DNA from 2 places in the Citrobacter sp. GW821-FHT02E08 genome. Region 2 is predicted to be linked to the other one. Evidence: predicted binding sites of a transcription regulator. Region 2 holds the regulator's gene; the other holds the start of a gene.

Region 1 (15,342 bases), on a different contig from region 2:
ATCTTTTCTGTCGCGATTCAACGAGAGACAGTTTACGATTCGGGCTGCAAACATGCGTCAGGGGGTGTAAAACAACGTAAAGTCATGGATTAGCGACTCCTGATGACGTAATTTCTGCCTCGGAGGTATTTAAATAATGAATAAAATCCTGTTAGTTGATGATGACCGAGAGCTGACTTCCCTGTTAAAGGAGTTGCTCGAAATGGAAGGCTTCGATGTGCTGGTTGCCCATGACGGGGAGCAGGCGCTTGAACTTCTGGACGACAGCATTGATTTACTTTTGCTCGATGTCATGATGCCGAAGAAAAACGGTATCGATACATTGAAAGCGCTTCGCCAGACACACCAAACCCCCGTAATCATGCTGACCGCGCGTGGCAGCGAACTGGATCGCGTACTTGGTCTTGAGCTGGGCGCGGACGACTATTTACCCAAACCGTTTAATGACCGCGAACTGGTCGCGCGCATCCGCGCTATCCTGCGCCGCTCTCACTGGAGCGAACAACAGCAAAGCAGCGATAACGGCTCGCCAACGCTGGAAGTGGATGCCTTAAGTCTCAATCCAGGTCGCCAGGAAGCCAGCTTTGATGGCCAAACTCTGGAGTTAACCGGCACCGAATTCACCCTGCTCTATTTGCTGGCTCAGCATCTCGGCCAGGTGGTTTCGCGTGAACATTTAAGCCAGGAAGTGCTGGGCAAACGCCTGACGCCGTTTGACCGTGCGATTGATATGCATATCTCGAACCTGCGCCGTAAGCTGCCGGAACGTAAAGACGGACATCCGTGGTTTAAAACCTTACGTGGCCGCGGCTATCTGATGGTCTCCGCTTCATGATAGGGAGCCTTACCGCGCGCATCTTTGCTATCTTCTGGTTGACGCTGGCACTGGTGTTGATGTTGGTTCTGATGTTACCCAAGCTCGACTCACGCCAGATGACCGAGCTACTGGACAGCGAACAGCGCCAGGGGTTGATGATTGAGCAACACGTTGAAGCTGAACTCGCGAACGATCCACCCAACGACCTGATGTGGTGGCGTCGCTTGTTCCGGGCGATTGACAAGTGGGCGCCGCCTGGACAGCGGTTATTGCTTGTTACCACAGAAGGACGCGTGATCGGCGCAGAACGCAACGAAATGCAGATCATTCGTAACTTTATTGGTCAGGCGGATAACGCCGATCATCCCCAGAAGAAAAAGTATGGCCGCGTTGAGATGGTGGGACCGTTCTCCGTCAGAGATGGAGAAGATAACTACCAACTCTATCTGATCCGCCCGGCCAGCAGTTCGCAATCCGATTTTATTAATCTGCTGTTTGACCGCCCTCTGCTCTTGCTGATTGTGACGATGCTGGTCAGCACCCCGCTGCTTCTCTGGCTGGCCTGGAGCCTGGCAAAACCAGCGCGTAAGCTCAAAAACGCGGCGGATGAAGTGGCGCAGGGTAACTTACGACAACATCCGGAACTGGAAGCAGGCCCGCAGGAATTTCACGCGGCTGGCGCCAGCTTTAACCAAATGGTGACTGCGCTCGAGCGAATGATGACCACGCAACAGCGTCTGCTGTCGGACATCTCTCACGAGCTGAGAACCCCGCTGACACGTCTGCAACTCGGCACCGCCCTGCTGCGCCGCCGTAGTGGCGAGAGTAAAGAGCTGGAGCGTATTGAAACCGAAGCGCACCGACTCGACAGCATGATCAACGACCTGTTAGTGATGTCGCGTAATCAGCAGAAAAATGCGCTGGTCAGTGAAACGATGAAAGCCAATCATCTGTGGGGCGATGTGCTGGATAACGCCGCCTTCGAAGCCGAGCAGATGGGCAAATCGTTGACGGTGAATTTCCCGCCGGGACCATGGCCGCTCTATGGCAACCCGAATGCGCTGGAAAGCGCGCTGGAGAATATTGTCCGTAACGCCCTGCGCTATTCACACACGAAGATTGAAGTCGGCTTCGCGGTGGACAAAGACGGGATCACGATTACCGTGGACGACGATGGTCCGGGCGTCAGCCCTGAAGACAGGGAACAGATTTTCCGACCCTTCTACCGTACCGACGAGGCGCGCGATCGCGAATCCGGCGGGACCGGCCTGGGTCTGGCGATCGTTGAAACCGCCATTCAGCAACATCGTGGCTGGGTCAAAGCGGAAGACAGCCCACTGGGTGGTTTACGCCTGGTAATCTGGCTACCGCTGTATAAACGCGCTTAATTGTGGCGCCGGGCATCATCCCGGCGCGCAATTTTTTATTTTCCCCACAAACGACGCGAATTGTCTTCGATCTTGCCGCTTAAGCGCCGCTTCTGCATCGTTCTGGTCCAGCTTTTTGATAACCCTGCCGCCGACAACAAACGGTGATACTGCGCATCATCAAACGGCATATGCCAGGCAATAGCAATTGCCTCCTGTACCGTGACGTCACTGACGCGCGACACCAGAACCAGCGGCGCATCCGCCGAGACTTTCCCGGCAGAGATAACGCTGTACAACCAGCCCGTTTTACCAGCGTTTTGCATCTGGCTCGCCATGTCGCTGATGCCGAAATGATAGTTGAGTTTGAAGCAGGGCGAACGCGGTTGCGTTACCTGAATCAGCGTCTCTCCCCACTGGAAGATATCGCCAATATAGACATTCTGTTCAGTCAGACCGTCGGTTGAGAGGTTTTCACCAAACGCGGGCGCGACAAACCTATCCGCCTGTTCCGGGAATTCCCTGGCCCAGTGCAGATAATGCTCTCGCGGGTAATGGCACAGTGCGCGATCGGGCCCACCGTGGATTTTCGCCTCCGCCTGCTCATCGCCCTCCAGACCCAGTTCCGTCAGCATCAGTTCGCCATCCACCTGAATCTTCGCAATCGCGCTGGGGCGGCTTCCCGTATAGTCCAGAACCTTGCCTGTAAACACCTCGACTGGATATCGCATCTGTTCCCTCTCCCCGATAAATAATCCTCATTAGAGCATATTTATTTTACCTCAGCCGCTCAAAATGAGAGCCGGATTCACATGATGAATGGCCAGACATGCTATCAATTAGGATGATTTTAAAACGCCATTTCATAACAAGGAGTCAACAACGTGACAGTACAATCGCAATTTGCTGGTGTCTGGTGTCCCTCCATTACGCCGATGGATAATGATGGAAACGTCGATCTCTCCGGTCTGAAGCATCATCTCAAGCGTCTTACCGACGCCAAAATCGATGTTATTTTGCTGATGGGCAGCATCGGTGAATTTGCCTCTTTTAGCCTTGAAGAACGGCTGATGCTGATCCGGGAAGCGAGATCAATGAGCTCGCTGAAGATGGTCGCCAACGTCTCCTCCACCTGTATGAGCGACGTTTTACAGATGGCGCAGGAAGCCGACAAAGCGGGTTACGATGCGGTGATGGTATTACCGCCGTACTATTACGGACAAACAACAAAGCAGCTCCTGAGCTATTTCCGCAAACTTGGTGGCGCATTACGCGGAAAATGGTTTGCCTACAATTTCCCGGCACGGACCGGCTGTGATTTAACCCCCGACCTGGTCGCCACTCTCGCTGCCGAGTTCCCCAATTTTGCTGGTATTAAGGATACCGTCGATTGCCAGTCCCACACCCGCAGCATGATCCAGACCACCCGTGCCGTGCGTGATGACTTTGCCGTCCTCTCCGGCTATGACGAGTATTACATCCCTAACCTGATGGCGGGCGGCGCAGGGATCATTTCCGGCTTAAACAACGTGATGCCTGAGCTTTTTGTCGACGCGCGCGAGGCGTTTAAACAGGGCAATTTGCAAAAGTTGCGTGAAATTCAAGACAAGATCGGTACCTATATGTCCATTTACGCCATTGGTGAGGATTTTGTCACCACGATTAAAACCGTGGTATCGCGTAAATTTGGTTATTGCACCGGGGTTTCGCGAAATGCAGGCGGTGAGCTGAGTGAGAAGGACTGCCGAACGATTGACGAGGTGTTTTTGACAAAAGGTTGAGTCATGCAGCCTGATGGCGTTACCGCCATCAGGCAACAATCAGACTTATTTTTTCGCGGCGAAACGCGCTGCTGCTTCGTCCCAGTTCACCACGTTCCAGAACTCTTTAATGTAGTCCGGACGGCGGTTCTGGAATTTCAGGTAGTAAGCGTGTTCCCACACGTCCAGACCGACGATCGGGAAGCCAGACGCGCCAGAAACAGCTTCACCCATCAGCGGGGAATCCTGGTTCGCGGTAGACACGACGGCCAGTTTGTCGCCTTTCAGCACCAGCCACGCCCAGCCAGAACCAAAGCGAGTGGCAGCCGCTTTCTCAAACTCGGCTTTGAAATTATCAACGGAACCGAAGTCACGTTCGATAGCGGCTTTCAGATCGCCCTGCAGGGTAGTGCCGGTTTTCAGGCCTTTCCAGAACAGGCTGTGGTTAGCGTGACCGCCTGCGTTGTTACGCAGTACGGTTTTCTTGTCCGCTGGCAGTTGATCCAGTTTCGCGATCAGCTCTTCGGCAGACAGGCCAGCGAATTCTGGCAGGCTTTCCAGCGCCGCATTGGCATTGTTGACGTAGGCTTGATGGTGTTTGGTATGGTGAATTTCCATCGTCTGCTTATCGAAGTGCGGTTCCAGTGCATCGTAAGCGTACGGCAGGGATGGCAGGGTATAACTCATAATCATCTCCATTATTATCGAGCGGCTGGGTGTTAATGCCGCGTAAGCAGTTGGTTCATTATAGTTAATTAAATGATATTGAAAATGATTATCAATGCCGTACTTTTCGTAAGGATATAAACCCTCCCCCACTTACCAAAGATGTGAACTAAATCACCCGCTTAACGCGCCTATTGCCAAAAAGAACAAAAAAGCGGCAACGGGAAGAAGGTTAAGAATCTGCGCAATTTTTACACTCATCACGTCGAAGGGGTAACGCGACAATAAAAACGATGAGGATGACGTCATGAGTAACGCGATTACGATGGGTATTTTTTGGCATTTGATAGGTGCGGCCAGTGCAGCCTGTTTCTATGCCCCGTTTAAGCAAGTAAAACAGTGGTCATGGGAAACGATGTGGTCGGTTGGCGGGATTGTCTCCTGGATTATCCTGCCGTGGACCATAAGCGCCCTGCTGCTGCCCGATTTTTGGGCCTACTACAGCTCTTTTAACCTTTCTACTTTATTACCTGTTTTCCTGTTTGGCGCCATGTGGGGTATTGGCAATATTAACTACGGCCTGACCATGCGCTACCTCGGTATGTCGATGGGGATTGGTATCGCGATTGGCATTACGCTGATTGTCGGTACGCTGATGACGCCCATTCTCAACGGTAATTTCGATGTCCTGATCAACACGGAAGGCGGACGCATGACGCTGCTTGGCGTGTTGGTGGCGCTTATCGGTGTGGGGATTGTGACCCGTGCCGGGCAGTTGAAAGAGCGTAAAATGGGCATCAAAGCCGAAGAGTTCAACCTGAAAAAAGGTCTGTTGCTGGCAGTAATGTGCGGGATCTTCTCTGCCGGCATGTCCTTTGCGATGAATGCCGCCAAACCGATGCATGAAGCCGCTGCCGCCCTTGGCGTAGACCCGCTGTATGTCGCTCTGCCCAGCTATGTCGTGATCATGGGTGGCGGCGCACTGGTCAACCTGGGTTTCTGTTTTATTCGTCTGGCAAAAGTGAAGAATCTGTCGATAACCGCCGACTTCTCGCTGGCAAAATCCCTGATCATCACCAACGTGCTGCTGTCAGCGTTGGGCGGTCTGATGTGGTATTTGCAGTTCTTCTTCTACGCCTGGGGCCACGCACGCATTCCGGCGCAGTATGACTACATCAGTTGGATGCTGCACATGAGTTTCTACGTCCTGTGCGGCGGTATTGTCGGGCTGGTGTTGAAAGAGTGGAAAAACGCCGGTCGACGTCCTGTGAGTGTGCTGAGCCTGGGCTGCGTGGTGATTATCATCGCCGCCAATATTGTCGGAATGGGAATGGCGAGTTAGTCGTTGTGATGACTGAGATGACGCCACTGGCTTGGCGTCATCCCAGTTTCCCGCGTGAACACCACTGAAAAATAGTTACTGTCCTCAAACCCACATTGCATCGAAATCTCACCGATCATCAGGCGGCTATGCTGGAGCAAATATTGCGCGTGGCAGACGCGGATCTGGCGCAAATATTGGTTGATGGTCATACCGGTTTGTGCGCGAAACTGCTGGCGCAACACGCGTTCACTGCAGGTTTCCCTGGCGCAAAATTCATCCAGCGCAAACGGGTGCTCCAGGCTGCCCGCCAGCGCGGTGATCAGTTTATCCAACAGCGTTTCGCTTGAGGTAGCAGGAAGATTATCCGTGGCATAGCGATGGCGCTGCAGGATCATCACCAGTTGCCCAAACAGCAGTTCCGCCATACCGTTAGCCAACGGGCAGCTCTGCTGGCTTTCATGCTCAAGCTGGCTGATAACCTGCCGCGCCTGAGTCATACCGGCGCTGGTCAGACGCCAGTGTGGCTGCCATTGGGTTCCGTTAAATCCAGGTATCGCCTCTTCCCACCGCAGATTTAGCTTCAGCCGCTCCGGGCAGTAGATGATGTTCTGTAATACCAGATCATTAACAGACGTATAGGAGTGTTTATCTTCGGCACGAATGTAGAACAGGTCGCCGCGTGTAATGCGATAGGGACGTTCATTGAGCACATGCAAACCGTTGCCACGCCAGACCAGCACCAGTTCACAAAAATCATGGGTATGTTCCGCAAAGACATTTTGCGGATAGCGATCGGCGACAGCAACCGCCTGCGCGTCGCTTGCAAAAAAGTCGGCTTTATGAAGAACGAGCTGATTTGCCACCACATCACCTCTACCAATAACAACACTCTATTATGCGTCAAGCGGCGGCAAAAAATATTGATATACCCGTCATACTTCAGCATCTGCGTTATTGCAGCAATGCGTCGCGCCCCTGGCGGATATCACGCGGCGACCAGTCAAATTCGCGGCGAAAAAGCGTCGAAAAGTGGTTACTGTCGCCAAATCCGCAGCGATAGGCGATATCGGTAACACTGTCATCGCTATGGCGTAGCAAATGACGCGCTTTAATTAAACGCAGCCGGTTCAAATAGCGCTGCGGCGTCAGCCCGGTTTGTTGTTTCAACTGACGGTGCAAGGTGCGTAATGAGAGCGAAAACCGATCGGCCACGGCTTCCCAGCAGACCTCTTCGGCAAAGTGATCTTCCAGCCAGGCCATCAGGTGATTCAGCCGCGCATCATTATCCGTCGCCCCTTCCATCAGACTGCTTTTGCGCAGCAATACCAGCAGCTGCATAAACACGATTTCGCGATTGGCGACCGCTGGCGTGTCCATCTCTCCATCGGGTTGTTCCAGTTGAGCAACCAACTGGCGCACCTGCTGTAACACCCCCTGGTTTACCCGCCAGTGGGACGGATACAGCCCATCTTGCTCCTGCGGTAAAAGCTGATTCAGCCCTGCCAGAAACTGGAACGCATCCGGCGAACGATAGAGCACGTTAGTCAGACACAGATTGTCAGTATGTTCATACATGTGTCGGTCATGATCGCGAACAAAACAGACGGTGCCGCCGCTGATGGTGTACGGCTGTCCGTTGAATACATGAATGCCCGTGCCATGTTCAACGATCACGATTTCATGAAAATCATGATGGTGCTCAGGAAAAGCAGACTGCGGAAGCCGGGGTTCGATGGCGATAGGGACCTTACCTGACGGAAAAAAATCCACGCTGTGCAATAGGGTCATGATGGCTTCCTGACATGAAGTGGAACATGACTGAAATAGTAATTAAGGGGTCGCCACCTCACCTTAAAGTTTTGACACGAAAGCGCGCATATCCGGTCATTTTTTCAAGACAGGGCAGGAAAGTTCGCTAAATGCGGACGCCGTCACATCAGGTAAAAACAGGCTCATTACTGGAAACTGTGAACGTCATCACGTTCATCTTTGCTTTCTTGCCAGCGGCTAATTTTGGCTGTCAGTAGCAAGAAGGTACCTTTTCCCCGGGGTTCTTAGACTCATAGCCATCACTCCTGGAAGGACCTCATTATGACTTTTCGCCATTGTGTCGCTGTCGATCTCGGCGCATCCAGTGGACGCGTTATGCTGGCGCGTTACGACAGTGAACGCCGTTCCCTGACGTTGCGTGAAATCCACCGTTTCGTGAATTGCCTGCAAAAAACAGACGGCTTCGACGCCTGGGATATCGACAGTCTGGAAGGAGCCATTCGTCTTGGACTGGAGAAAGTCTGCGATGAAGGCATCCGCATTGACAGTATCGGGATTGATACCTGGGGCGTGGACTATGTTCTGCTGGATAAACACGGTCAGCGCGTCGGCCTGCCCGTCTCCTACCGTGACAGCCGCACCACAGGCGTGATGCAACAGGCGCAGGCGCAACTCGGGAAAGCGGAAATCTATCGCCGCAGCGGTATTCAGTTTTTGCCGTTTAACACGCTGTATCAATTACGCGCGCTGGTTGAACAACAACCGGAACTGATCCCCCAGGTGGCGCACGCTCTGCTAATTCCTGATTACTTCGCCTATTGCCTGACCGGCAAAATGAACTGGGAATATACCAACGCCACCACTACGCAGCTCGTCAATATTCATACCGACGGCTGGGATGACACGCTGCTGGCGTGGACCGGCGCGAATCACGCCTGGTTCGGCACGCCAACGCATCCGGGCAATGTCATCGGTCACTGGATTTGCCCGCAGGGTAATCAGATCCCGGTCGTTGCCGTCGCCAGCCACGATACCGCCAGCGCGGTGATTGCCTCTCCGCTGGCAGAAAAAAACAGCGCCTACCTCTCTTCCGGTACCTGGTCGCTGATGGGCTTCGAGAGCAGAACGCCTTATACCAATGACGCCGCGCTAAGCGCCAATATTACCAACGAGGGCGGTGCGGAAGGACGCTACCGCGTGCTGAAAAATATCATGGGACTGTGGCTGCTGCAGCGCGTCCTGAAAGAACGCCAGATTACCGATCTGCCTGCGCTGATCGAGCAGACCCAGGCGCTGCCCGCTTGCCGTTTCGTGATTAATCCTAATGACGATCGCTTTATCAACCCTGCCGATATGGGCGCGGAAATTCAGGCTGCCTGCCGTGAAACCGGCCAGCCGGTGCCCACGCAAGACGCCGAGCTGGCGCGCTGCATTTTCGACAGCCTGGCGTTGCTGTACGCCCGCGTCCTGCAGGAACTGGCCGACCTTCGTGGTGAAGCCTTCACCAGCCTGCATATCGTCGGCGGCGGTTGCCAGAACGCATTACTGAACCAACTGTGCGCCGACGCCTGCGGTATCCGTGTGATGGCCGGTCCCGTAGAGGCGTCCACGCTCGGCAACATCGGTATCCAGCTCATGACGCTGGACGAACTGACCAACGTTGATGATTTCCGTCAGGTGGTGAGCGCCAACTACGACCTGACCACCTTTATTCCTCATCCTGATAGCGAAATTGCCCGCCATGTTGCGCAGTTTCAATCCACACGACAGACAAAGGAGCTTTGCGCATGACCACTCAACTTGAACAAGCCTGGGACCTGGCGAAACAGCGTTTTGCTGCGGTAGGTATCGATGTCGAAGAGACCCTGCGTCAGCTCGATCGTCTGCCGGTCTCTATGCACTGCTGGCAGGGCGATGACGTCGCCGGTTTTGAAAATCCGGAAGGCAACCTGACCGGCGGTATTCAGGCGACGGGTAACTACCCGGGCAAAGCGCGTAACGCGACCGAATTACGTGCCGATCTGGAGCAGGCACTGAGCCTGATCCCTGGACCGAAACGCCTGAATCTGCATGCGATCTATCTGGAGTCCGACACGCCGGTTTCCCGTGACCAGATCAAACCAGAACACTTCAAAAACTGGGTAGAGTGGGCGAAAGCCAACCAGTTGGGTCTCGATTTTAACCCGTCCTGCTTCTCGCATCCGCTGAGCGCTGACGGTTTCACCCTTTCCCACCCGGACGCGAAAATTCGCCAGTTCTGGATCGATCACTGCAAGGCCAGCCGCCGCATCTCCGCCTATTTCGGTGAGCAACTGGGCACCCCGTCGGTGATGAACATCTGGATCCCGGATGGTATGAAAGACATCACTGTTGACCGTTTAGCACCACGTCAGCGTCTGCTGAATGCGCTGGATGACGTCATCAGCGAGAAACTGGATCCGGCGCACCACATTGATGCCGTTGAGAGCAAACTGTTCGGTATTGGCGCAGAAAGCTACACCGTCGGCTCCAATGAGTTCTACATGGGCTACGCCGCCAGCCGCCAGACCGCGCTGTGTCTGGATGCGGGCCACTTCCACCCGACTGAAGTGATCTCCGACAAGATCTCCGCCGCCATGCTGTATGTACCGCGTCTGCTGCTGCACGTAAGCCGCCCGGTGCGCTGGGACAGCGACCACGTGGTGCTGCTGGACGATGAAACGCAGGCGATCGCCAGCGAGATTGTACGCAACGATCTGTTCGACCGCGTGCATATCGGCCTCGACTTCTTCGACGCGTCTATCAACCGCATCGCGGCTTGGGTTATCGGCACCCGCAACATGAAAAAAGCGCTGCTGCGCGCCCTGCTGGAGCCGACTGCCGAGCTGCGTAAGCTGGAAGCCGAAGGCGATTACACCGCGCGTCTGGCGTTGCTTGAAGAGCAGAAATCCCTGCCGTGGCAGGCCGTGTGGGAGATGTATTGCCAGCGTCACGATACGCCAGCGGGCAGCCAGTGGCTGGAGAACGTGCGCGCGTACGAAAAAGAGATTCTGAGCAAACGCGGCTAACTGAGCGCAATTGGTCTGTAGGCCGGATAAGACGCATCGCGTCGCCATCCGGCAATCAATAAAACACGAATGCCGGATGGCGCTGTGCTTATCCGGCCTACGTAAGACCCGAGCGATTTCGGGCAACAAAATAGACAGGAACACCGAACATGCAGAACATTATGAATTCCTGGTTCGTCCAGGGGATGATCAAAGCCACGTCTGACGCCTGGCTGAAAGGCTGGGATGAGCGTAACGGCGGCAACCTGACATTGCGTCTGGATGAAACGGATATTGCGCCATTTGCTGGCGATTTCCACGCAGAACCGCGCTATATCGCGCTGAGTCAGCCGATGCCGTTACTGGCAAACACCCCGTTTATCGTGACCGGCTCCGGTAAATTCTTCCGCAACGTTCAACTCGACCCGGCGGCAAACATCGGCGTGGTTAAAGTCGACAGCGACGGCGCGGGCTATCACATCCTGTGGGGCTTAACCCACGAAGCGGTGCCGACCTCCGAACTGCCGGCGCACTTCCTTTCCCACTGCGAGCGCATCAAGGCCACCGGCGGCAAAGACCGCGTGATCATGCACTGCCACGCCACCAACCTGATCGCCCTGACCTACGTGCTGGAAAACCGCACCGACGTCATTACCCGCCAGCTGTGGGAAGGTAGCACCGAGTGTCTGGTGGTTTTCCCGGATGGCGTCGGCATTCTGCCGTGGATGGTGCCAGGCACCGACGAGATCGGCCAGGCGACTGCGGTCGAAATGCAGAAACATTCGCTGGTACTGTGGCCGTTCCACGGCGTATTCGGCAGTGGCCCTACCCTGGACGAAGCGTTCGGTTTGATAGATACCGCAGAGAAATCTGCTGAAGTTTTAGTCAAAATCTATTCGATGGGTGGCATGAAACAAACGATCACGCGTGAAGAGCTGATTGCGCTCGGTAAACGTTTTGGCGTGACCCCGCTGGCCAGCGCCCTGGCGCTGTAATAGCACCGCCCGCACCCGGCGACACGGACACTGCCGCCGGACATACAGCTATAATTTAAGGAGAGTAATCATGAGCTTTATGTTGGCACTTCCGAAAATCAGTCTGCATGGCGCAGGGGCAATTGGCGATATGGTTAACCTCGTGGCGAATAAGCAATGGGGTAAAGCGCTGATCGTCACCGATGGTCAACTGGTCAAACTGGGTCTGCTGGATAGTCTGTTTGCCGCACTGGATGCGCATCAAATGTCTTACCACCTGTTCGATGAGGTGTTCCCAAACCCGACCGAAGCGCTGGTGCAAAAAGGCTATGCGGCATACCAGGACGCGAACTGCGATTACATCATCGCGTTTGGCGGCGGCAGCCCGATCGATACCGCCAAAGCGGTGAAAATTCTGACGGCAAACCCTGGTCCCTCAACGGCGTATTCCGGCGTCGGAAAAGTAAAAAACGCAGGCGTGCCGCTGGTCGCGATTAATACCACTGCCGGTACCGCAGCGGAAATGACCAGTAACGCGGTGATCATTGATTCTGCGCGCCAGGTCAAAGAGGTCATCATCGACCCGAACATCATTCCTGACATTGCCGTCGATGACGCCAGCGTCATGCTGGAAATCCCGGCATCCGTGACGGCTGCGACCGGTATGGACGCGCTGACACATGCGATCGAAGCCTATGTTTCCATTGGCGCGCACCCGCTCACCGACGCCAACGCGCTGGAAGCGATTCGCCTGATCGCCCTATGGCTGCCGAAAGCGGTAGACGAGGGTCATAACCTCGAAGCGCGTGAGCAAATGGCGTTTGGCCAGTATCTGGCGGGCATGGCGTTCAACAGCGCCGGTCTTGGTCTGGTTCACGCGCTGGCACACCAGCCGGGCGCCACCCACAACCTGCCGCACGGCGTCTGCAACGCCATTCTGCTGCCCATCATCGAAAACTTTAACCGCCCAAATGCCATTGCGCGTTTTGCTCGCGTGGCGCAGGCGATGGGTGTCGACACGCGCAATATGAGTGATGAAGCGGCCAGTATGGAAGCGATCAACGCCATTCGCGCATTGAGCAAACGCGTCGGTATTCCGGCAGGTTTCAGCCAGCTTGGCGTGACCAAAGAGGATATCGAAGGCTGGCTGGACAAAGCCATGGCCGATCCGTGCGCGCCATGTAACCCGCGTACCGCCAGCCGCGACGAGGTCCGCGAGCTGTATCTGGAGGCGTTATGATCCGCAAAGCCTTTGTGATGCAGGTGTATGCCGACACGCACGAAGAGTATCAGCGTCGTCATAACCCCATCTGGCCAGAACTGGAAGCGGTGCTGAAAGCACACGGCGCGCATCACTATGCGATTTATCTCGATAAAGAACGCAACCTGCTGTTCGCGACCGTCGAGATTGAATCAGAGGAGCGCTGGAACGCGGTTGCCAGTACCGACGTCTGCCAGCGTTGGTGGAAACACATGCGTGAAGTGATGCCAACTCACTCGGACAACAGTCCGTTGAGTGCAGAGCTAAAAGAGGTGTTTTACCTGGCGTGAGTTGTGTGCCCGGTGGTGAAAACGCCACCGGGCCATTTCGGTTAGAAATAGTATTTAAAGCGAACGCGGGCACCGTAACGATCGTCTGAGTCGTCGCCATTTATGCCATCACCATCGCTATCCAGAATCGAATAATACAGACCGAGGTAGATATTGAAGTTTTGCATATCCATCACGTTGGCGAACTGATACGAAGCGTGGATAGTATGGATGTCATAGGTGCCTTCATTGTTAATCCAGCAGTCGTCATCACACACGACCCCTTCAAAATCATCAATCTTGTTATGTGCATAGATATAGCCTAGCTCAAAGCGTTTCCACAGCGCATTCAGCCCGGCGGTAAAATCTTGTTCATCGCTGGCGTCAAGATACGCGGTATTCAGGTTCACCACCACGCCGTTATCCGCATCGGTCTTGAGTCCATTCCACGTCATTGTCAGACCGTAACCGGTTCGGTCGGACTGATCGACAAACTTGCCTTCGCCGTTGGTGTAGCCGTAAGCGTTATTGACCACGTTCGATTCCATCGCCGCAGCAACCGAGAACGCACCCTGCGACCACGAGATTACCGGACGCAAATAGGCAACGTTTTTCTGCTGCTCCATTGCGCGACCATGGAAATCGTCATCGTTATAAAGTGATGTACCGTCTTCCAACAGCGTGTTTAATTCAAAGTACCAGTTATCGATCTGTTTACTGACCAGGAAGTTACCGCCAGCATCAGAACGTCCACGGCCCTCTTTCATCATGTAGATATAGCCACTGCCGTCGTCATAAAGATCGTTGGCGGTATTACCCGAATGCTCAATAAAGGTATCCTGATTGAGTGGGAACATATCGTACGCTTCGAAGCGTCCAACCTTCACTTTCCAGTCATTCTCTCTGCCAAAGAAGAAGACCGAGTCATCGATATTCACCGAGCCTGACAGATCACCCAACGGTTGGGCGGAGAATCCGGCATAATAGCCATTATCCAGCTTACGCATGCCATCAAAGCCCAGCAGAATTCGACCATTAATATTCCACTTTTCGTTGGTCGGATCATGATCAATATTGGCATTGGTCATCGCCAGCAGGCCATGATTACTTTCCGCATCCATATTGAATTCCACATCACCGTAAATTTTCAAATCGCCATATCCGGAAAGCAGTAGATTCGGTGTGGATACATTCTTTTTGGTCTCTTCCGCAGCCGTTTGACCATTGACTGGCGTATTCCCCTGTGCGACTTTAATTTCGCGAATTTCACTCGTCTGTTGCGCCTCTAATTGCTGGAGCTGCGTTTCTGCTTTCGCAGCCCGGTTTTCAGCTGCCTCCAGCCGGGATTCAAGTTGTTCAAGGCGTTGTTCCAGAGTCATTTTTTGCGTTTTAGCAATACTATTATTTGCTATTAATAATAGACCTATTGCTAACGCTAACGTCGATTTTTTCATTTATCCTCGTTCCTTGAAGTAAAGGATGACCCGCATATTCACTCAGGAATACGCGCAATGAATATAAAAATAAAATGTATTTTGTTTTTATATTTAACAGCAACAACAATCGAATGCATAAATAAATCACAATCGCTTGCTAAGTTGTCACAGGAGGATAAGTATTAGCATGCTGATTTTTTAGTGTAAATGCAGTGATTTTTCAGTTCGTGAGGAATATAACAATAGTGGCGAAATAAACGAAATATCGTAAAAACAAATAAATATAGTTTTTGTGAAGGGATAATCGTAATTAATAAATCAGCGTGGTTTGGTAAAAACCACGCATGAGAAAACCGAGGCTCGCTTAATTTTGCTCAGCCACCAGAATCGCCTGAGTGTCCGGTTCCAGCGCTTTGAAAATATGCTCCTGATCGGCGGGGTAACAAATATAATCACCCTCGTTTAACTCTTCTGGCGCTTCCGTCAGACCGACCAGCGCTTTTCCTTTCGTCACAAAAATGTGCTCAATCGCCCCCGATGAATGTGGATGTGAAATGCGATCCGCCCCGGGTTGCGTCAACAGCAGATAGATGTCACGCCGTGCGCCGGGTGGGCAACTTGCCAGCAAAATAGCCTGATAGTGCGCCAGCTCTGCCACGACTTTCGTCCCTT
Region 2 (15,342 bases):
TTATCCTGCGGGTTGATGCGCATCGCCACATCAAGGAATTTCTTATCCAGGAACGGGACTCGCGCTTCTACGCCCCAGGCTGACATCGCTTTGTTGGCACGCGCGCAGTCAAACATATGCAACGCTTGCAGTTTACGTACCGTCTCTTCATGCAATTCTTTGGCATTCGGCGCTTTATGGAAATAGAGATAGCCGCCAAACACTTCGTCAGAACCTTCACCGGACAGCACCATTTTAATACCCATCGCTTTGATTTTACGCGACATTAAATACATCGGCGTCGAGGCGCGAATGGTGGTGACATCGTAAGTTTCGATGTGGTAAATCACATCACGGATCGCATCCAGACCTTCCTGTACCGTGAAGTGGATTTCGTGGTGCACCGTCCCCAGGTGATTTGCCACTTCCTGTGCGGCTTTCAGGTCCGGAGAACCTTCGAGACCGACGGCAAAGGAGTGCAACTGTGGCCACCAGGCTTCAGAACGTTCGTCATCTTCCACACGACGGGCGGCATATTTCTTGGTGATAGCGGAAATGACTGATGAATCCAGACCACCGGAGAGTAGTACGCCATAGGGCACGTCTGACATCAGATGGCTTTTGACAGCGTCTTCCAGGGCCTGGCGCAGTTCATTCTTGTCAGTAACGTTCTCTTTTACCGCATCAAAATCGAACCAGTCGCGCTGATAGTACTGGCGGATTTCCCCTTCTTTACTCCACAGATAACTGCCCGCCGGGAACTCTTTGATGGTGCGGCATACCGGAACCAGCGCTTTCATTTCGGAGGCGACGTACAGGTTGCCGTGTTCGTCGTACCCCATATAAAGGGGGATGATGCCAAGATGGTCACGACCAATCAGGTAGGCATCTTTCTCGCTGTCGTACAGCGCAAAGGCAAACATGCCCTGCAGATCGTCGAGGAATTGCGCCCCTTTCTCCTGATACAGCGCGAGGATCACTTCGCAGTCGGAACCGGTCTGGAAGGTATAGCGATCGCCATATTCCGCACGTAACGCCTGATGGTTATAAATTTCACCGTTTACGGCCAGGATGTGCGTTTTCTTCTCGTTATACAGTGGCTGGGCACCGGCGTTCACGTCAACAATTGACAGACGTTCATGCGCCAGGATCGCGTTGTCACAGGCGTAGATGCCGGACCAGTCCGGCCCACGATGACGCATCAGACGTGACAGTTCGAGGGCTTTTTTACGCAGTTCAACTGCGTCTGTTTTGATATCGAATACGCCGAAAATAGAACACATAACCTTCTCCGTTAATCTGTTGCGTGGTGCTTTTTGTGTTTGCTTGATTAAGAAAATGCAGCAAAGCAGGGGAGGGTGCAAGTGAATTACCGGTCAGAAAAGAAAAAATGCAATAGGCATTGTGGATTAGTGAAAAAAGAATACGTAATGAGCGTGTTTATTGATGAATCGACAATTTTATGGCGGTTTTATTAAACGGGGCTTTGCCGGATAGCGGCGTAAACGCCTTATCCGGCTAACAGCGAAGTGCGAATCGTCGGCCTGATAAGAAACGTGTTATCAGGCATGGCGTCGTTTTCAGATAACGTCGATCTCGGCCACGGAAGGGTAGATCCAGCTTGGTCTGAACGGCATGCTGTCGATATCGTCAAGCGTGGAGACGCCAGACAACACCAGAATCGTTTCGAGCCCCGCCTGGAAACCGGCAAGGATGTCGGTACGCAGATTATCGCCGACAATGACCGTTTCTTCGGAATGTGCCTGCATTTTGTTTAACGCCGCACGGATGATCCACGGACTCGGTTTGCCCACATAAAACGGCTTGCGACCGGAGATTTTCTCAATACCCGCGCAGAGTGCGCCACAGGCCGGATAAAAACCGCGACCGTGGGTGTCCGGGTTGGTGGCGATAAAGCGGGCACCATTGGCAACAAAGAAGGCCGCTTTATGCATCATTTCCCAGTTATAGGAACGGGTTTCACCGACGATCACGAAGTCCGGGTTAACGTCGGTGATGGTAAAGCCCGCTTTATACAATTCGTGAATCAGTGCGCCTTCACCCACTACGTAGGCTTTTTTGCCTTCCTGACGACGCAGGAAATCGGCTGTTGCCATTGCGGAGGTATAAAAGACGCTGTCAGGCACATTCACGCCTGCGGTGGCAAAGCGGTTCGCCAGGTCTTGTCCGGTTTGGGAGGGGTAATTGGTCAGGAGCACAAGCGGCAGGCCTTTTTCCAGAATACCCGTCAAAAATTCTGCCGCACCGGGTACGGCAATGTTGTCGTGCATTAGCACGCCGTCGATATCACAAATGACATTTTTGATGGTCATGAACTACCCAGGGAAATTGTTATGAATCCGATACTATAAAAGCGCATTAATTTTCCAGCAAATGTTGAAGCAAAATGCCGTTAAGCATGGCGCGTTTTACCAGCGCAAATGCGCCAATGGCGGAGCGGTGATCCAGCGTCGAACGCACAACGGGCAGGTTTTTACGAAATGCTTTCAATGCCTGAGTGTTAATGCAGCTTTCAATCGCCGGCAGCAGGACTTTGTCGGCTTCGGTGATTTCGCCGGCAATAACAATTTTTTGCGGATTAAACAAGTTTATCGCAATAGCGATGGTTTTTCCCAGATGGCGGCCAACGTGCTCGATCACCTCTGCGGCAAGGCTATCGCCTTTATTGGCCGCCTTGCAGATGGTTTTGATGGTGCAGTCATCCAGCGGAACGCGGCTCTGATAGCCTTGTTTCAGTAAATTATGTACGCGATGTTCAATGGCGGCGTTGGCGGCGATGGTTTCCAGACAGCCAAAGTTACCGCAGTGGCAGCGTTCACCGAGCGGCTCAACCTGGATGTGACCGATTTCGCCAACATTACCATTACGACCAATAAAAATTCGGCCGTTGGAGATGATCCCCGCCCCGGTGCCCCGGTGTACGCGCACCAGAATAGAGTCTTCACAATCCTGGCTTGCGCCAAAATAGTGCTCAGCCAGCGCCAGGCTACGGATGTCATGGCCGACGAAACAGGTCACGTGAAAACGTTTTTCCAGCGCTTCAACCAGCCCCCAGTTTTCGACCTGAATATGGGGCATGTAGCGGATGACGCCGCTTTCGGGATCGACAAGCCCCGGCAGGATCACCGAAATGGCGATCAGTTCGCGGATTTTACGCTGGCAGCTTTCAATAAAGCTCTCAATGGTATTGAGCAGGGCAAATTCCAGCGTTTCCTGAGTGCGTTCAGGGAGCGGGTAATGCTCTTCCGCCAGGACTTTACTGCTCAGGTCGTAGAGGGTCAACGTGGTGTCGTGACGACCCAGACGCACGCCAATCGCATGAAAGTTACGGGTTTCTGTGATGATAGAGATGGCGCGGCGGCCCCCGGTAGAGGCCTGCTGATCAACTTCTTTGATCAGCCCGCGTTCAATAAGTTGCCGCGTAATTTTCGTTACGCTGGCGGGGGCAAGCTGGCTTTGCTCGGCAATCTGAATTCGCGAGATGGGCCCATGCTGATCAATCAGGCGGTAAACGGCCGCACTGTTTAGCTGTTTTACGAGATCAACATTACCTATTTGAGCTTGTCCGCCAGGTGTCATACGTTTTCTTACTCAGTAACGACCTCGTTGCCATTAACGATGGTCTTGATGATTTTAAAGTCGTGTGTGAATGCAGTCAGGTTGGCCACTTTACCCGGTGCAATGCTGCCGAGCTGTTGGTCGACGCCAATCGCACGGGCAGGGTAGAGGGTCGCCATGCGCAGCACTTCATCGAGCGCGATACCGCAATGTTCGACCAGATTACGGACACCTTCAATCATGGTTAAAGATGAACCGCTCAGCGTACCGTTCTCATCCACACAGAGTCCATTGCGGTAGTATATTGTTTTACCAGCAAAAATGAACTGTTCAATGTCTGCGCCTGCCGGTGCAGTTGCATCTGTGACGAGGCAAAGTTTGTCGCCTTTCAGGCGTTTGGCATTACGGATGTTGGCATAATCAACATGCAAGCCATCGGCGATCACGCCACAATAAATGTCGGCTTCATCCAGAATCGCACCCGCCAGACCTGGCTCACGACCGGTAATGTACGGCATGGCGTTAAACAGATGAGTGGCGAAGCTAATTCCAGCGCGGAAACCGGCTTTCGCTTCTTTCAACGTTGCGTTGGAATGCCCGGCAGAAACCACAATCCCCGCGTCTGCCAGTTTTGTGATCACTTCAGCAGGAACCATCTCTGGCGCCAGGGTTACTTTGGTGATGACGTCGGCATTATCGCACAGGAAATCAACCAGCGCAGCGTCAGGCTTACGGACAAAACCCGGATTATGCGTCCCTTTTTTGACCAGGTTCAACCATGGGCCTTCAAGATGCAGACCTAATGCCTGATGCGGATATTTCGCCAGGTATTCACGCATGACGCGAACGCCCTGTTTCATCAGGTCATCACTGGTGGTGATAAGCGTTGGCAGATAGCTGGTGCAGCCAGAACGTTCATTGGCTTTTTGCATAATTTCCAGCGTTTCAACGGTCACCGCTTCTGCGGTATCGTTGAACTGCACACCGCCACAACCATTTAACTGTACGTCGATAAAACCGGGGGAGAGAATGGCCCCATTCAGCGAGCGTTGCTCGATCTCCGGCGGCAGTTCCGCCACTGGACAGACTCTTTCAATCAGGCCATTGGCGACAACAATCGCATGGTCATCAAGAATTTCGTGACCGGTAAAAATCCGGCCCTGGGTTAAAGCATACATTCCGACCCCCGATTTCAAAAAATACCGCCCTGCAACACGCTCGTCAGGGCGGGGATACTATTACAAACCTTTAATATTTTCGGCTTCTAACTCGTTGAAGTATTTCAGCGTCTTAACTTTCAGCTCCATGGTGGAAGGTTCATCGCACACCACCACGGCTTTCGGGTGCAGTTGCAGACAGCTGATGGTCCACATGTGGTTGACGTTGCCTTCTACCGCCGCCTGGAGCGCCTGCGCTTTCTGATGGCCCAGCACCAGAATCATCACTTCTTCTGCGTCAAGCAGCGTACCCACACCCACCGTCAGCGCGTATTTCGGCACCTGGCTGACATCGCCATCAAAGAAGCGAGAGTTTGCCACGCGAGTGTCATGGGTCAATGTTTTGATACGCGTGCGGGAAGCCAGAGAAGAGGCCGGTTCGTTAAACGCGATATGACCGTCGTTGCCTACGCCGCCCATAAACAGGTGGATTTTACCGTAAGCGCGGATTTTTTCTTCATACTGACGACATTCAGCATCAATATCCGCAGCGTTGCCATTGAGAAGGTTGATGTTTTCTGCTGGAATATCAACGTGATCAAAGAAGTTACGGTGCATGAAGCTATGATAGCTTTCCGGGTGCTCTTTCGGAAGGCCAACATATTCGTCCATGTTGAACGTCACAACATGCTTGAAGCTGACCTGGCCCGCTTTGTGCATTTCAACTAATGCTTTATAGGCGGTCAATGGCGTGCCACCGGTAGGTAGACCCAAAACAAACGGACGATCCGCCGTCGGCTTGAATGCATTGATACGGTTAACGATGTGGCGAGCAGCCCATTTGCCGACTTGTTCTGCGGTATTCAGGGGGATCAGTCTCATTCTTCACCTCAAATGTATATGTAGACGTTGGCGGATTGAGTATGGGTACATAGTCAAGCGTAACCTGGTTTTGTATCAACAAGAGTCAATCCGTCTTGATTTTTTGAATGATAAAATAAGTTTTCGCAGTTAGCCAGTATAAGGGAGTGGTTTTAACGATATTTGGTGACTGGACTCACAAAAAACATGCTTTTAATTTGCGATACGAATTAAATTTTCACACACTCAGAATGCCAGTGAACCACTAAGATAGTGACACAATAAAAACACAGCTGAGAACGCGCCTTAAACGGGGTCTCATAGGGGGAATAAAGTGAGTATTCTAGGTTATTTACAAAAGGTTGGCCGCGCGCTTATGGTGCCGGTGGCCACGCTGCCTGCGGCAGCAATATTGATGGGTGTAGGTTACTGGATTGATCCCGTGGGTTGGGGTGGAGATAACGCGGTAGCGGCGTTCTTCATTAAATCAGGTTCCGCAATCATCGATAACATGTCCGTACTGTTTGCGATTGGTGTCGCTTACGGTATGTCCAAAGATAAAGACGGTGCTGCGGCGCTGACCGGTTTTGTGGGTTTCCTTGTGTTGACCACGCTTTGTTCTCCGGCGGCGGTTGCGATGATTCAGAAGATCCCGGCGGACCAGGTTCCTGCCGCGTTCGGTAAAATCAGCAACCAGTTCGTGGGGATTCTGGTGGGTATCATCTCTGCTGAGCTGTACAACCGCTTCAGCGGCGTTGAGTTACCGAAAGCGCTCTCCTTCTTCAGCGGCCGTCGTCTGGTGCCGATTCTGACCTCCTTCGTGATGATTATTGTTGCCTTCATCATGATGTTTATCTGGCCGATTATCTTCGACGGTCTGGTAAACTTTGGTGAACACATCCAGAAACTGGGTTCCGTTGGCGCGGGCGTCTACGCTTTCTTCAACCGCTTGCTGATTCCGGTTGGTCTGCACCACGCACTGAACTCCGTATTCTGGTTCGACGTGGCGGGCATTAACGACATTCCTAACTTCCTCGGCGGCGCGCAGTCTATTGACGCGGGCAAAGCGGTTGTGGGCATTACCGGTCGTTACCAGGCGGGCTTCTTCCCAATCATGATGTTCGGCCTGCCGGGTGCAGCGCTGGCTATCTACCACTGCGCGCGTCCTGAGAACAAGGCGAAAGTGCTGGGTATCATGATGGCGGGCGCATTCGCTGCGTTCTTCACCGGGATCACCGAGCCGCTGGAATTCTCCTTCATGTTCGTTGCACCGGTTCTGTATGTTATTCACGCCGTTCTGACCGGGATTTCAGTCTTCATCGCTGCCTCTATGCACTGGATTGCCGGTTTCGGTTTCAGTGCGGGTCTGGTGGATATGGTGCTTTCTTCCCGTAACCCGCTGGCGACGCACTGGTGGATGCTGATCCCACAGGGTCTGGTCTTCTTCGCGATCTACTATGTGGTGTTCCGCTTTACTATCACCAAATTCAATCTGATGACTCCGGGTCGTGAGCTGGCAGTTGCCGGTAGCGAAGCCGATGGTCAGGACATGAATGTAAGCGCAGACAAAGACCAGGATGTTGCCGGTCTGGCGCGTCAGTATATCGCTGCGGTGGGTGGTTCTGACAACCTGACAGGTATCGATGCGTGCATCACTCGTCTGCGTCTGAATGTAAAAGACTCTTCGCTGGTGAACGAAGCGATGGCAAAACGCCTGGGAGCTTCTGGTGTGATTCGCCTGAACAAAACCAGCGTACAGATTATCGTTGGCTTTGTGGCTGAGAAAATCGCTAACGCCATGAAAACCACGGGTCCGGTCGCAGCAGCCTCTGCTGATGCAGCGCCGGCCACGGCAGCTCCGGCAGCGAAACCGCAGGCTGTTCTTAATACAGAGACTATCGCTGAGCTGGTTTCCCCGGTTACCGGTGATGTCGTGGCACTGGATCAGGTTCCTGATGAAGCGTTCGCCAGTAAAGCCGTAGGCGATGGCGTTGCGGTAAAACCAACGGATAAAACCGTGGTTTCCCCGGCTGCGGGCACCATCGTGAAAATCTTCAACACCAACCACGCATTCTGCCTGGAAACAGAAAAAGGTGCGGAAATCGTTGTCCACATGGGGATCGATACTGTCGCGTTGGGTGGCCAGGGCTTCAAGCGTCTGGTGGAAGAGGGTGCCGAAGTCGTTGCAGGACAGCCGATTCTGGAAATGGATCTGGCGTACCTGAATGCGAATGCACGCTCAATGATCAGTCCTGTCGTTTGCAGCAACATCGATGATTTTGGTGGGCTGGTTGTGAAGGCGGAAGGACACGTCGTTGCAGGTCAAACAGCGCTGTATGAGATTAAAGGCAAGTAATCGCTCCTGAGTAGAGTCTATGCCTTAAGCGGCGGGGGGAAACCTCCGCCGCTTTTTTTTGCAGCAATTGATCCCATAATGCCAGTCTGTTACGTATTTTAAGTAACTAAAGGTTGTCAGTCTGTCCGGCTTATAAGACCATATGCCGTTATACGTTGTTTACGCTTTGAGGAATCCACGATGAGTGAGGCTGAAGCCCGCCCGACTAACTTTATTCGTCAGATCATCGATGAAGATCTGGCCAGTGGTAAGCACACCACAGTTCATACCCGTTTCCCGCCGGAACCCAATGGTTACCTGCACATCGGTCACGCCAAGTCTATCTGCCTGAACTTTGGGATCGCGCAAGATTACCAGGGTCAATGCAACCTGCGTTTCGATGATACCAACCCGGTAAAAGAAGATATCGAATACGTAGAGTCTATTAAGAACGATGTGCAATGGTTGGGCTTCAACTGGTCTGGCGACATCTGCTACTCCTCAGATTACTTTGATCAGCTGTATGCGTATGCCGTGGAGCTTATCAACAAAGGCCTGGCCTATGTTGATGAATTGTCGGCTGATGAGATCCGTGAATACCGCGGCACGCTGACAGCGGCAGGCAAAAACAGCCCGTTCCGCGATCGCAGTGTAGAAGAGAACCTCGCGCTGTTTGAGAAAATGCGGGCTGGCGGTTTTGAAGAAGGCAAAGCGTGCCTGCGCGCCAAAATTGATATGGCGTCGCCGTTTATCGTCATGCGCGACCCGGTGCTGTATCGCATTAAATTTGCCGATCATCATCAGACGGGAAGCAAGTGGTGCATCTACCCGATGTACGACTTCACCCACTGCATCAGCGATGCGCTGGAAGGCATTACGCACTCCCTGTGTACGCTGGAATTCCAGGACAACCGTCGCCTGTACGACTGGGTGCTGGACAACATCACGATCCCGGTTCACCCGCGCCAGTACGAATTCTCGCGCCTGAATCTGGAATATACCGTGATGTCCAAACGTAAGCTGAATCAGCTGGTGACGGAAAAGCACGTAGAAGGCTGGGATGACCCGCGTATGCCGACGATTTCCGGTCTGCGTCGCCGTGGTTACACAGCTGCTGCTATTCGTGAGTTCTGCAAACGCATCGGCATCACCAAGCAGGACAACACCATTGAGATGGCATCGCTGGAGTCCTGCATCCGTGAAGATCTGAACGAAAACGCCCCGCGCGCAATGGCGGTTATCGATCCAGTAAAACTGGTTATCGAAAACTATCAGGGCGAAGGCGAAATGGTCACCATGCCTAACCATCCGAACAAACCGGAAATGGGCAGCCGTGAAGTTCCGTTCAGTGGCGAGATCTGGATCGATCGTGCTGACTTCCGCGAAGAAGCCAACAAGCAGTACAAACGTCTGGTGATGGGGAAAGAAGTCCGTTTGCGTAACGCTTACGTGATCAAAGCAGAGCGTGTAGAGAAAGATGCGGAAGGTAATATCACCACCATCTTCTGTACCTACGATGCAGACACCCTGAGCAAAGATCCGGCTGACGGGCGTAAAGTAAAAGGCGTTATTCACTGGGTGAGTGTAGCGCACGCATTGCCGGTTGAAATTCGTCTGTACGATCGCCTTTTCAGCGTACCGAATCCAGGCGCGGCGGAAGATTTCCTGTCGGCAATGAACCCTGATTCGCTGGTGATCAAACAGGGCTTCGCAGAACCGTCGCTGAAGACTGCGGTTGCGGGTAAAGCCTTCCAGTTCGAGCGTGAGGGATACTTCTGCCTCGACAGCCGCTATGCAACGGCCGACAAACTGGTATTTAACCGTACTGTCGGTTTACGTGATACATGGGCTAAAGTCGGCGAATAAGCCACACGACACCATCCCATCCGACTAACGCCGCGCTTCGCGGCGTTTTTTTTCGCTTAATTTCCGCGAGATCCTCTGTTTGCGGAGCGAATTAATTGCATCTGAAAAATAATTAATCCGATAAACGATTTTTTGATAAGTAGGCTCAGAAATTTAGGTCGAGACTAAATTAAACGCTGTAACCGTTTTCATCTTCATGGAAATCAACGGTATTTTTCATTTTGATGATAATTTTTCGCATTTGCTGAATGTGTAACAAAAAGCAATGAAATATGTGCGGTCGCTCATATTATTACATACTGGTTACAGAAAGAGATTGATAATTCGCGTCGCGAAAAATAGTCTGTTCACTGTAGTCAATGAGGTTTTCTCAGCGCTATTTTTAATTTTTATTTTTAGCTGTTCGCCTTTGGCGGCAGCATTTTATACGTCAAAGAGGATTAACATATGCGTACGTTTAGTGGCAAACGTAGTACGCTGGCGCTGGCTATCGCCGGTATCACAGCAATGTCGGGTTGGATGGTTGCACCGCAGGCAAGCGCCGCGGGCTTTATCGACGATTCGACCTTAACAGGCGGCATTTATTACTGGCAGCGTGAGCGTGACCGTAAAGACGTCACGGATGAAGATAAATACAAAACCAACCTTTCACACGCGACCTGGAACGCCAACCTGGATTTCCAGTCGGGTTATGCAGCGGATATGTTCGGTCTGGATATTGCGGCATTTACCGCAATTGAAATGGCGGAAAGTGACGACAGCGGACACCCTAACGAAATTGCATTCTCGAAAAAAAATAAAGGCTATGACGAAGATTACTCTGGCGATAAGAGTGGTGTCAGTCTTTATAAAGCTGCTGCAAAATTTAAGTATGGCCCGACCTGGGCACGTGCCGGTTATATTCAGCCAACCGGACAGACGCTGTTAGCGCCGCACTGGAGCTTTATGCCGGGTACCTATCAAGGGGCAGAAGCTGGAGCCAATTTTGACTATGGCGATGCGGGCGCGTTGAGTTTCTCCTACATGTGGGCCAACGAATATAAAGCGCCATGGCACATTGAAGTGGATAAATTCTACCAGGCTGATAAAAAGACCAAAGTCGATTATCTCCACTCCGTTGGCGCAAAATACGATTTCAAAAATGATCTTATTCTTGAGGCTGCCTTTGGTCAGTCTGAGGGTTATGTCGATCAGTACTTTGCCAAAGCCAGTTACAAATTCGATCTGGGCGGGAATCCGTTTACCACCAGTTACCAGTTCTACGGCGCACGCGATAAAGTTGATGATCGCAGTGTGAACGACATCTATGACGGCACTGCATGGTTGCAGGCACTGACTTTCGGTTACAAAGTGGCGGAAGTGGTCGATCTGCGTCTGGAAGGAACCTGGGTGAAAGCGGACGGGCAGCAGGGCTACTTCTTGCAGCGTATGACGCCGACCTATGCCTCCTCAAACGGTCGTTTGGATGTCTGGTGGGATAACCGTTCCGACTTTAACGCCAACGGCGAAAAAGCGGTCTTCTTCGGCGCGATGTATGACCTGAAGAACTGGAATCTGCCAGGTATGGCGCTGGGTGCGTCGTACGTCTACGCCTGGGATGCCAAACCGGCTACCTGGCAGAGCAACCCGGATGCGTTCTACGACAAAAACAAAACCATCGAAGAATCCTCCTACAGTCTTGATGCGGTTTATACCATGCAGGAAGGACGTGCCAAAGGCACCATGTTTAAACTGCACTTCACCGAGTATGACAACCACTCCAATATCCCGAGCTGGAGCGGTGGTTATGGCAACATCTTCCAGGATGAGCGTGACGTGAAGTTCATGGTTATCGCCCCATTCACTATTTTCTGATGCCAGTCGCGGCAGGGTATTTCTCTGCCGCATCGTTGAGGACCGTTGTATGAAAAAAATGTTACTCATCGCCATTATGGCGTCAGGTCTGGTGGCCTGCTCGCAATCTCCTGCACCTAAGGAAGATAGCCGCCTTAAAGAGGCATACAGCGCATGTATTAACACCGCGCAAGGTTCACCGGAAAAAATCGAAGCCTGCCAAAGCGTATTAAATGTGCTGAAAAAAGAAGACCAGCATAAGCAGTTTGCTAACGAAGAGAGCGTGCGGGTACTGGATTACCAGCAATGTATTCAGGCGACACGTACGGGCAATGGTCAGGCGGTACAAGCCGATTGTGACAAAATCTGGAAAGAAATTCGCAGTAAAAACACAGTACAGTAAATGTACTTACCGGAAGGGGAAAAAGACCTGCTTTGATAGCGGGTCTTTTTTATGGGCATAAAAAAGCCAACCGCGTGGTTGGCTCTTTGGGGGCATATTACTTTGCGTCGTGCGCGTGTTCGTCTTCGCGGCAATCGCCTTCAGCGCAGTGACCGTAAAGATAGAGGCTATGGTTGGTTAAACGAATACCATGCTTAGTCGCAATTTCACGTTGACGCGCTTCGATAGAATCATCGCTGAACTCAATCACTTTGCCACAATCGAGGCAAATAAGATGATCATGATGATGCTGTTGAGTCAGCTCAAAAACGGACTTACCGCCTTCAAAATTGTGGCGGGTCACGATACCGGCGTCATCGAACTGGTTCAGCACGCGATACACGGTCGCCAGACCAATTTCTTCACCCATGTCGATCAGACGTTTATACAAATCTTCCGCACTGACGTGATGGTTATCCGGTCCCTGAAGAACTTCCAGAATTTTTAAACGAGGAAGCGTTACTTTCAGGCCAGCCTTCTTTAATGCGGTATTGTTGTCAGTCATGCGGAATCTGTCCTGTTACTAAACGATTCACTTCATTAAAGAAGTGACAGAAATTGCACTTGAGAGAATGCGTATCATTATAGAACTGCCATGTCTAAATGAAAACTGCAAGCCTCGGGCAAATATTATTAATCAAAACGTGGTACTGCCAACAATCACACTGTGCAATACCAGAATAACACCCGAACATTGTACAGGGATGGGCAGGAAAGTTACAAATTTGTAGCAATTATTTTGATTGATTTTATTTATTGATGCGGCGCAGATGGTTTCTGCGCCGCACGAAATCAGGCGTTGATGATTTCGTCGAGATGAAGTTCGGCAGAAATCTGTTTAACCCATTTTTCAACGCGCTCAGCGGTCAATTCCGGCTGACGGTCTTCGTCGATAGCCAGACCGACAAAATGATCGTCATCAGCAAGACCTTTAGAGGCTTCGAAGTGATAGCCTGCAGTTGGCCAGTGGCCTACGATGGTTGCGCCGCGCGGTTCGATAATGTCGCGGATGGTGCCCAGCGCATCGCAGAAGTATTCTGCGTAGTCTTCCTGATCGCCGCAACCAAACAGAGCCACCAGTTTACCATTGAAATCAATGTCTTCGAGGGTAGGGAAGAAGTCATCCCAGTCGCACTGTGCTTCACCGTAGTACCAGGTCGGAATACCTAACAGCAGAATGTCATACCCTTCCAGGTCTTCTTTACTGCTTTTCGCAATGTCATGAACATCGGCAACGTCTTTACCAAGCTGTTTTTGAATCATTTTTGCGATATTTTCGGTATTACCGGTGTCGCTGCCGAAAAAGATGCCAGTGATTGCCATGAGTAAAATAACCTCTTGAAACTTATTGAAATGGTGGTGGCGTATTGCCCACGGATAAGGGCAATCATAGCAGATCAGTCAGGCATGCGGAAACAGCAAACACGCAGGACTGCACTCTGTGCTACACGATTTATGATTTAGAGCAGAAATTCAGACAGACCCCTGGCCACGCAGCGAGATAAGCTGGTTTGTCAGCATCTCTTCAATGAGCTCACTACGGCTCATATTGCGTGCTTCCGCCAGTTCATTCAGCGCATCCACGGCATCAGCATTCAGCTTCAGTTCGACACGCTTAAGCCCACGAACCTTGTCGCGTTTAAGCTGATTACGCTTATTAATGCGTAGCTGTTCATCACGCGAAAGCGGATTGGTTTTGGGTCGTCCCGGGCGACGCTCGTGCGCGAACAGATCTAATGTCGTACGGTCCGTTTGTTCTTTGGCCATGATTTTGGTGACTTCGGGGAAACAATCAGCCAGGCGTGTGCCCGGATGGATAGCGCGCCATCATACATCAGCGAGTGAGGCACGCCAACGTCCACGCACGTAATCGCGCGCGGACGCTGAGTTTTTAATCAGTTAGCCTTATCCGCCAGATACCGGCGTATCGCGCGCAGCACGGCATCCGGTTTTTCCGCATGCACCCAATGGCCGGCACCCGCAATCACATGCGCCCGGGCCTGAGGAAATTGGGTCAGTAAATCGTGACGATAGGCCTCGGTGACGTAAGGCGAATTACCGCCAGGGATGAACAGTGCCGGATGATCCCAGGCGGGAATGGTTTCCCACCCTACGATATGTGGGTACTGCTCCCACAATACGGGCACATTAAAGCGCCACTCGCCATCGACATACGACTTTAACAGGAACTGGATAACCCCTTCTTCCTGGAGGTGCTGACGCATGACGGCTGCCGCCTGCTGGCGTGTCTGCGCGTCAGATTCGGTCACCGCGTTGATTGCAGCAAAGATCTCATCGTGGCGGCGCACGTGATAATCAACCGGCGCAATATCAATCGCCACCAGTTGATCAATACGATCCGGGGCCAGTGCGGTCAGCGCCATAACGGCTTTTCCGCCCATTGAGTGACCAATAAAGGTGGCTTTTTCGATACTCGCGGCGTCCAGAGTATCCAGCAGATCCTGCGCCATCGCCGGGTAATTCATCTCCGGTGAACGGGGAGAAAGACCGTGGTTTCGCATATCAACCTGGATGATGTCGTGATCCTCTACAAGATCGCGCGCCAGTATGCCGAGGTTATCAAGGCTACCAAACAAGCCGTGAACAAGGACGATGGGAGAATTATTGTGCAGCTTTTGTGCAGATTGCGCTCGGATGTTCAATTTCATGGCAAAGTTCTTTTTTTCGCTCTGTCGGGTTAGGGTATTATGTTGACCATTCTGCCACGGGGCTGCAACAACTACGGTTTACTCCGAGTTTTTCTGACAGCCTGGCTTGACGCTATCCGCTGTTGGGATTTGCCCCTATAATCCCAACGACTTGTATTCAGATAAGACACCGCACTGGATTAAGATGAAAACGATTGAAGTTGATGATGAACTCTATAGCTATATTGCCAGCCACACCAAGCATATCGGCGAGAGCGCATCCGACATTTTACGGCGTATGTTGAAATTTTCCGCCGCATCACAGCCTGTCACTCCGGCGGCGAAAGAGGTGCGCATAGCGCAACCCGCTATCGTTGAAGCGAAGCCGGTCAACCCCGTAAAAGATAAAGTGCGCGCCATGCGTGAACTTCTGCTCTCCGATGAATATGCGGAGCAGAAGAAAGCGGTAAATCGCTTTATGCTGGTACTGTCTACACTTTACTCACTGGATCACAACGCGTTTGCTGAGGCGACGGAATCGTTGCACGGTCGTACGCGCGTATACTTTGCGGCAGACGAGCAGACTCTGCTGAAAAATGGTAATCAAACCAAGCCGAAACACGTGCCAGGCACGCCGTATTG

The links. The regulator Fur, encoded in region 2, represses iron uptake genes when iron is present. The targets are predictions, from matches to a motif close to ATAATAATGAGAACNACTATCAA.
Region 1: the regulator Fur is predicted to act here: its motif matches at 4,704-4,726, upstream of sodA (superoxide dismutase [Mn]).

The regions. Positions count from the first base shown of each region.
Region 1 covers NZ_JBWKVL010000015.1:52,061-67,402, reverse strand. Annotated here, with positions in the region: gene cpxR (envelope stress response regulator transcription factor CpxR) at 137-835, shown strand; gene cpxA (envelope stress sensor histidine kinase CpxA) at 832-2,205, shown strand; gene yiiM (6-hydroxyaminopurine reductase) at 2,241-2,915, opposite strand; gene AC07UY_RS17660 (dihydrodipicolinate synthase family protein) at 3,069-3,965, shown strand; gene sodA (superoxide dismutase [Mn]) at 4,011-4,631, opposite strand; gene rhaT (L-rhamnose/proton symporter RhaT) at 4,918-5,952, shown strand; gene rhaR (HTH-type transcriptional activator RhaR) at 5,949-6,797, opposite strand; gene rhaS (HTH-type transcriptional activator RhaS) at 6,886-7,722, opposite strand; gene rhaB (rhamnulokinase) at 8,026-9,495, shown strand; gene rhaA (L-rhamnose isomerase) at 9,492-10,751, shown strand; gene rhaD (rhamnulose-1-phosphate aldolase) at 10,901-11,725, shown strand; gene fucO (lactaldehyde reductase) at 11,796-12,944, shown strand; gene rhaM (L-rhamnose mutarotase) at 12,941-13,255, shown strand; gene AC07UY_RS17610 (carbohydrate porin) at 13,297-14,688, opposite strand; gene AC07UY_RS17605 (helix-turn-helix domain-containing protein) at 15,035-15,342, opposite strand, start outside.
Region 2 covers NZ_JBWKVL010000002.1:59,342-74,683, reverse strand. Annotated here, with positions in the region: gene asnB (asparagine synthase B) at 1-1,262, opposite strand, end outside; gene nagD (ribonucleotide monophosphatase NagD) at 1,560-2,312, opposite strand; gene nagC (DNA-binding transcriptional regulator NagC) at 2,359-3,579, opposite strand; gene nagA (N-acetylglucosamine-6-phosphate deacetylase) at 3,588-4,736, opposite strand; gene nagB (glucosamine-6-phosphate deaminase) at 4,797-5,597, opposite strand; gene nagE (N-acetylglucosamine-specific PTS transporter subunit IIBC) at 5,911-7,932, shown strand; gene glnS (glutamine--tRNA ligase) at 8,113-9,777, shown strand; gene chiP (chitoporin ChiP) at 10,225-11,631, shown strand; gene AC07UY_RS02630 (ChiQ/YbfN family lipoprotein) at 11,681-12,013, shown strand; gene fur (ferric iron uptake transcriptional regulator) at 12,111-12,557, opposite strand; partial or broken gene AC07UY_RS02620 (fur leader peptide) at 12,550-12,635, opposite strand; gene fldA (flavodoxin FldA) at 12,845-13,375, opposite strand; gene ybfE (LexA regulated protein) at 13,526-13,819, opposite strand; gene ybfF (esterase) at 13,948-14,721, opposite strand; gene seqA (replication initiation negative regulator SeqA) at 14,906-15,342, shown strand, end outside.